Regions from separate parts of the Pseudomonas sp. MONT-RG-20F-20-E-7-02 genome, predicted to be linked through region 3. Evidence: riboswitches for the same ligand, from Rfam matches in the RefSeq annotation. Region 3 holds a riboswitch; each other region holds the start of a gene.
What was found. Region 3 has a riboswitch for cobalamin ahead of cobO (cob(I)yrinic acid a,c-diamide adenosyltransferase). Riboswitches for the same ligand answer to the same signal wherever they lie in the genome.
Positions count from the first base shown of each region.

Region 1 (2,194 bases), on a different contig from region 3:
GCTTGGCAGTTCACCGGCGGCTTCTCGCAACTCGGTGAAGTTCACATATGTGTCGCCGCCGCCGTACTCATTGAAATTTTTGCCAACCAGGGTGATCAGTGCTTGATCGCTCAGGTATTGGAAGTTACCTGTTTCAGTTGCGAGATCGTCTCGACTGACTTTACCGTCCTTACCGCTGGTGAAGTCCAACTGCTGGAACAGGTCTTTACGCTTCAATACTTCCTGGGCGATCTCGATCTGCGTTTGTGTGGGGGGCACCCCGTTCAGCGGTAGTCCATCTGCCACTCGCTGGAGGGACGCTTTGGTAATAGTCTCGCCGAAGCGCGGGTCGATCATGGCATCAAAATAGGTTTGCAGCGCTTGCGCCAGTTCCCGTGGCTGGAGTTGGCTAATAGGCTCTCTCCAAATTGCAGTTGTTGGCGCTGCTTGTTGGGTGAGGGGAGAGACGGGCAAATGTGAATTGACAGAGGGGGAGATTGAGAGCGACATGATTATTTCCATTTTAGGGTGAGTGTCGCTTCTATGTGCCCATTGCATTGATTGCGTTCCGGGTGCATTCCGTTGAAAAGATTTGGAAGTATTTCAACCCGCTTGGCGGCGAGCGTCCCGGTCCGTGTATCAATCAACATTGACCCGTTTCCCTGCACTGCGTAGCCTTGCACCTTCGAGGTTCTTCGGCCCACGCCGAAGCTAAGAAGGGAACGCGGTCCAAGCCGCGGCTGCCCCCGCAACTGTGAAGGGTTCAACTGACTGCCACGCCACTGCCAATACGGCGGGAAGGCGCAGCCAGCGCCGGTCGCAAGACCCGCAAGCCCCAAGCCAGGAGACCTGCCTCGCAACCGATTTTCCAATTCAACCGGGCGGGGTGATCCGGTGACGAAATCCGCTTCTGCGCGCCGCCGCAGGGCCCCTCGTCCCGTATGCCCGCCCCAAAGGGCATCCGATGAAAACACTGGCCAAACTCCCCGTCACCATCGTTACCGGCTTTCTCGGCTCGGGCAAAACCACCTTGCTGCGCCATATGCTCGACAACGCCCAGGGCCGTCGCATCGCCGTGATCGTCAACGAATTCGGCGAGCTGGGCATCGACGGTGAAATCCTCAAGCAGTGCTCCATCGGTTGCACCGAAGAAGAAGCCAACGGCCGCGTCTACGAACTGGCCAACGGCTGCCTGTGCTGCACCGTGCAGGAAGAGTTCTTCCCGGTCATGCGCGAACTGGTTGCCCGTCGCGGTGACCTCGACCATATCCTCATCGAAACCTCCGGCCTGGCCCTGCCTAAACCGCTGGTTCAAGCCTTCCAGTGGCCGGAAATCCGCAGCGCCTGCACCGTGGACGCGGTCATCACCGTGGTCGACAGCCCGGCTGTGGCCGCCGGCACCTTCGCCGCCTTCCCGGACCAGGTCGACGCCCAGCGCAAACTCGACCCGAACCTGGACCACGAGTCGCCGCTGCACGAGCTGTTCGCCGACCAACTGGCCAGCGCCGACCTGGTGATCCTCAACAAATCCGACCTGATCAGCCCTGAAGACCTGGCCCGCGTGCGCCTGGAAGTCGCCCAAGAACTGCCGCCAGCGGTGAAGATCATCGAAGCCAGCAGCGGCCGCCTGCCACTGGACGTGCTGATCGGCCTGGGCGCCGGCTCCGAAGAGCACATCGACGGCCGCCACAGCCATCACGATCATCACCATGACGGTGACGACGATGATCACGATCACGATGCCTTCGACTCCATCTCCATCGACCTGCCTCAAGCTGACGAAGCCCTGCTGCTCGACGCCCTGACTCAACTGGTGGTGCAGCACGGCATCCTGCGCGTCAAAGGTTTCGCCGCGATCCCGAACAAGCCGATGCGCCTGTTGATCCAGGGCGTGGGCACGCGGTTCGACAAACACTTCGACCGTGCCTGGGGCGCCGACGAAGCGCGCATCACGCGCCTGGTGCTGATCGGCCAGGAGCTGGATGCGGTGGGCCTCGAAGCGCAACTGCGCGCCGCCCTCAGCGTTTAACCCATGCACCTGCTCAGGACCCAGCCCGGTGGTTTTGTCTCCGACGACAATATTGCCGACTTAGGCCAAACCCCCGCTGAACTGGTGATCCTGTGCAGCGGCGACTCCAGCCTGGCGCTGCTCGCCGAGGCGGCCCAACAGCTGCCCGACGATTACCCAAGTTTTCGCCTGGCCAACCCGATGCAG
Region 1 covers NZ_JAKNQN010000002.1:840,293-842,486, reverse strand. The annotation lists gene L8I05_RS08820 (hypothetical protein) at 1-489, opposite strand, end outside; cobalamin riboswitch at 651-851, shown strand; gene cobW (cobalamin biosynthesis protein CobW) at 944-2,008, shown strand; gene cobN (cobaltochelatase subunit CobN) at 2,012-2,194, shown strand, end outside.
Region 1: linked by a shared signal. The riboswitch ahead of cobW (cobalamin biosynthesis protein CobW) and the one ahead of cobO (cob(I)yrinic acid a,c-diamide adenosyltransferase) in region 3 are both predicted to bind cobalamin.

Region 2 (2,194 bases), 320 kb from region 3:
TGCGGTTGTTCTTCACCGCGTCCATGTTGCGCGTCACCGGGTCGCTGCGCAGGAAGGCGAGTTTCTTTTCATGGTCGTCGGCCGGGTAGCGGCGGCGGTCCATGCGCGCGATCACCAGGAAGGTCGGGTTGGCCTTGGCGATGGTTTCCCAGCCGACGGCGGGCCACTCTTCATCGGACTGCACCACGTTGTGCAGGCCCAGGGTTTGGAGCATGAATTCGGGAATGCCCTTGTGGCCGGCCACGTAGGGGTCACTGGCCATTTCGGCGCTGGAGAACCACACCAATGCGCTGGCTTGCTTGAGGCCTTTGCCTTGTGCGGTGGCGACAGACTTGGCCAGGCGCGCCTTGAGTTCGTCGTTCAATTGTTGGCCGCGCGCTTGCACGTCGAAGATCTCGGCCAGTTGGCTGATGCTCTTGTAAATGGTTTCGATGTGAAACGGTTCCAGCCGCGTGCCGTCGGCGCCCACCAGATTGTCCTTGCCTTCACAGTCGGAGGGCAGCACGTAGGTGGGAATCTTCAATTCTTGAAACTGCTCGCGGGTGCCGACCACGCCTTGTGGGCCGACCACCCATTCCAGCTCGGCGGCCACCAGTTGCGGGCGTTTGGCGATGACGGCTTCAAAGCTCGGCTCGTTGTCGGCCAGGCGCTCGATGCGGTCGTTCTGCGCCTTGAACGGCGGCAACACGCTGTTGAACCACAGCGAGGTGCCGACCACGGTGTTGCCCACACCCAAGGCGTAAAGCATCTCGGTGGCGGCCTGGCCAATAGTCACGCTGCGCGCGGGCGCCTGCTCAAAGGTCTGTGTGGTGCCGCAGTTCTGCACCGTCAGCGGGTAATGCGTCGGCGTGGCGTGGGCCAGGGCACAGAAGCCGAGGCTGGCGATCAGGGCGGTAACGCGTGGCAGCATGGGGCAGTCTCCAGGTGAACCGTACGTGAAAACAGGGGAGGTACGGCGCGGAAATACACCCACGAACGCTGCAGTCTTGCAGGGCACGGATGGCCTTCCCGGACACCCCGCCGGTTAGTGGTTTTGCTTGGCCGGCAGGTCTCCTGACTGATGCGTCGTCGCCACGCTCCGGCCTTCCCGGGCAATGCCCAGTGGCGATGTGGAGCAGGCTCAGCACCTACAGTTGCGGGGGCAGTTTCGATTGGCGCAATGGGCCGCGCTTCGAATTCCCTATTAGTCCCGTGTGGGAACCGGCGCGGTATGGTAGTCGATCGTGGCGGGCAGGGGGAGCGCATTTGGCCAGTTGCTTCACAGGGGGCTCTATCTCACGAGAGAGGGTGTACCATCAATCTCTTTCCATCAGATATTAGTCAGACATGCCCACGCTTAGCGAAGAGAGCCGCCGGATCGTAGCTTCTCTGGCGCACCGTGTTGGTCCGCACGCTGACACTGCAAGCATTACCGAGGCGATTGTTTCGATTTTGCAGGATATGGGCGCAGCACTTACGCCCATCATTGGCCAGCAGGGCGTTGCCGCGCTGTACCGCCGCAGCTTCCATCTGTGCGTCTCTACCCATCCACGCCTGGCCGCCACCTTCGACAGTGTGCCGGCCGCGATGGATTTGCTTGCCCTCAAATCCGTACTCGTCGAGCAGAACGAAACCGATGCGCTGTTTTTCGGTGAGGTGTTGCTGACTACCCTCTACGAGCTTCTGACCACGCTGATCGGGCCTTCACTCACCGCACGTCTGCTGGTTGACGTGTGGCAGCCTTCTTCGAGCGACACCTCTTCGCAGGAAATTTCGCCATGAGCACCAAAGTGACTATCAACCGTCTGGCCACCGGTGTGCCAGGACTGGACGAGGTCCTGGGCGGTGGCCTGCCGGAGTTTTCGTTCAACCTCATCGCCGGCCCACCAGGCTGTGGCAAAACCACGCTGGCGCACCAGATGATGTTTGCCCTGGCCACGCCAGAACGCCCGGCGCTGTTCTTTACCGTACTCGGTGAGCCGCCGCTGAAGATGCTGCGTTACCAGCAGCAATTCGATTTTTTCGACAACGATGCGATCAACCAGTCGATCCGCTATATCAACCTGGCCGACGACACCCTGGCCGGGGATTTGGACGAAGTGTTAAGGCGTATCGTCAGCGAGGTGGAGGTACATTCGCCGTCGCTGGTGTTTGTCGACTCGTTCCGCTCCGTGGTGCTGGCCAGCCAGACCCAGCACAACCCCAACAACAACCT
Region 2 covers NZ_JAKNQN010000001.1:661,214-663,407, forward strand. The annotation lists gene L8I05_RS02975 (ABC transporter substrate-binding protein) at 1-910, opposite strand, end outside; cobalamin riboswitch at 1,026-1,220, opposite strand; gene L8I05_RS02980 (hypothetical protein) at 1,327-1,761, shown strand; gene L8I05_RS02985 (ATPase domain-containing protein) at 1,758-2,194, shown strand, end outside.
Region 2: linked by a shared signal. The riboswitch ahead of L8I05_RS02975 (ABC transporter substrate-binding protein) and the one ahead of cobO (cob(I)yrinic acid a,c-diamide adenosyltransferase) in region 3 are both predicted to bind cobalamin.

Region 3 (2,194 bases):
CTTGGGCGGCGGCATCCAGGCGCACGTCGAGGTCATTCAGTTCGCTGGCTTGCACCAGGCCCAGATGGCGGCTGGGCAGCTCGATTCCGGTTTCACGCGACAGCGCGCCATACCAGCGCAGGCCTTCGGTGAGGCTGCCTTCCAGCAGTTGCGCATGGCGCAGGGTGCCGACACGGTTGGCCAGCACGCCGGCGAACGGCAGGTCCGGCTGGTAGCGCGCCAGGCCCAACGCCAGTGCACCAAAGGTCTGGGCCATGGCGGTGCCATCGATGACGCCGAGTACCGGCACGCCGAAGTGCCGCGCCAGGTCGGCGCTGGAGGGCGTGCCGTCGAACAGGCCCATCACGCCCTCGATCAGGATCAGGTCGGCCTCGCCCGCCGCTTCCCAGAGCAAACGCCGACTCTCCTGCTCGCCGACCATCCACATGTCCAACTGATACACCGGCGCACCGCTGGCGCGTTCGTGAATCATCGGGTCGAGAAAGTCCGGCCCGCATTTGAACACGCGCACCTTGCGCCCCAGGTTGCGGTGCAAACGCGCCAACGCGGCGGTGACGGTGGTTTTGCCCTGGCCGGACGCCGGAGCGGCGATCAGTACGGCCGGGCAATGACGGGGCTGATTCAAAGTTCGACGCCCTTCTGTGCCTTGATACCGGCCTGGAATGCGTGCTTGAGCATGCCCATTTCGGTGACGGTGTCGCCCATTTCGATCAGCTCGGGCTTGGCGCCACGGCCGGTGACCACCACGTGCTGCATCGGCGGACGGGCTTGCAGGTCGCTGAGTACTTGGTCGAGGTCGAGGTAACCGTGCTTGAGGGCGATGTTCAGCTCATCCAGGACCACCAGGCCAATGGAGGGGTCTTGCAGCATTGCGCGGGACACCGCCCAGGCGGCTTCGGCGGCGGCGATGTCGCGCTGGCGGTCCTGGGTTTCCCAGGTAAAGCCTTCGCCCATCACATGGAAGCGCACTTGCTCGGGAAAGCGGCGGAAGAACAACTCCTCGCCGGTGCTGTTACGCCCCTTGATGAACTGCACCACGCCGCATTGCATGCCGTGGCCCATGGCGCGAGCAAGCATGCCAAACGCCGAGCTGCTTTTGCCTTTGCCGTTGCCGGTCAATACCAGCAGCAAGCCGCATTCGTTCGGGGAGTTGGCGATGCGCTCGTCGATCACGGCTTTTTTGCGCAGCATGCGCGCCAGGTGGCGTTCGTCGCGGTCGGGGGAATCAGTCATGGCAGCTCTCCGTTGGGGCTGGACAAAAACGGCGGGCAGGAAAAAGAAAAAACAGACAGCCAAGCATCGCCCACCGTGATGCTGTTGGATGATCCAGGCCGGTCTCCGGACTCATGAGTGGCGTTCTCTTGATAGAAAACAGGCCAACGGCGCGCCTTCCCATATCGCGTGGATACAGTGGCAAAAGGCACCGTCTTGACTCATTTACCGTTGCGGGGGCAGCGCCGGAATCGCGGCAGCACTGTGTACAAGTGCGCTCGCTCACCGGCTTCCCTGTTTCACTCTGTCGGCACACGGCCACAGAGCACCTGGAACAAGCCGCGAAGGTTAGTGGGTTGGGGGTGGAGCGTCAATTAAAGCTGGCCTTGCACTTGAACCATCCGACTGCCGCGCTTCTCTACCCTTACAGGTATTAAGGAGAAAACCATGCACAAAACCAGACTCGCCTTACTGATCATGCTCGCCGGCACCCTCGCCGCCTGCGGCGAAAGCTCTACCTTGCAGGTCTCCGACGGCACCGGGCCTTCGCCCAAGCTGCCGGAGCCGAATAAAACCCTGATCCCCACGGTGAACATCGCCCCGGCAATTGGCTGGCCCGACGGCGCGAAGCCGACAGCGGCCTCCGGCACTCAGGTCGCGGCGTTTGCTGAAGGCCTGGACCACCCGCGCTGGCTGTATGTATTGCCCAACGGTGATGTGCTGGTGGCGGAAACCAACGCGCCGCCCAAGCCGGATGATGCCAAGGGCGTTCGTGGCTGGGTCATGGAGAAAGTCATGGGCCGCGCCGGCGCCGCTGTGCCGAGCCCGAACCGTATCACCCTGCTGCGTGATGCCGATCACGATGGTGTAGCCGAAACCCGTACCGTGTTCCTGGAGAACCTCAACTCTCCGTTCGGCATGACGCTGGTCGGTAACGACCTGTATGTGGCCGACTCGGACAAGCTGTTGCGCTTCCCCTATC
Region 3 covers NZ_JAKNQN010000001.1:345,230-347,423, reverse strand. The annotation lists gene L8I05_RS01565 (cobyrinate a,c-diamide synthase) at 1-625, opposite strand, end outside; gene cobO (cob(I)yrinic acid a,c-diamide adenosyltransferase) at 622-1,233, opposite strand; cobalamin riboswitch at 1,312-1,560, opposite strand; gene L8I05_RS01555 (sorbosone dehydrogenase family protein) at 1,660-2,194, shown strand, end outside.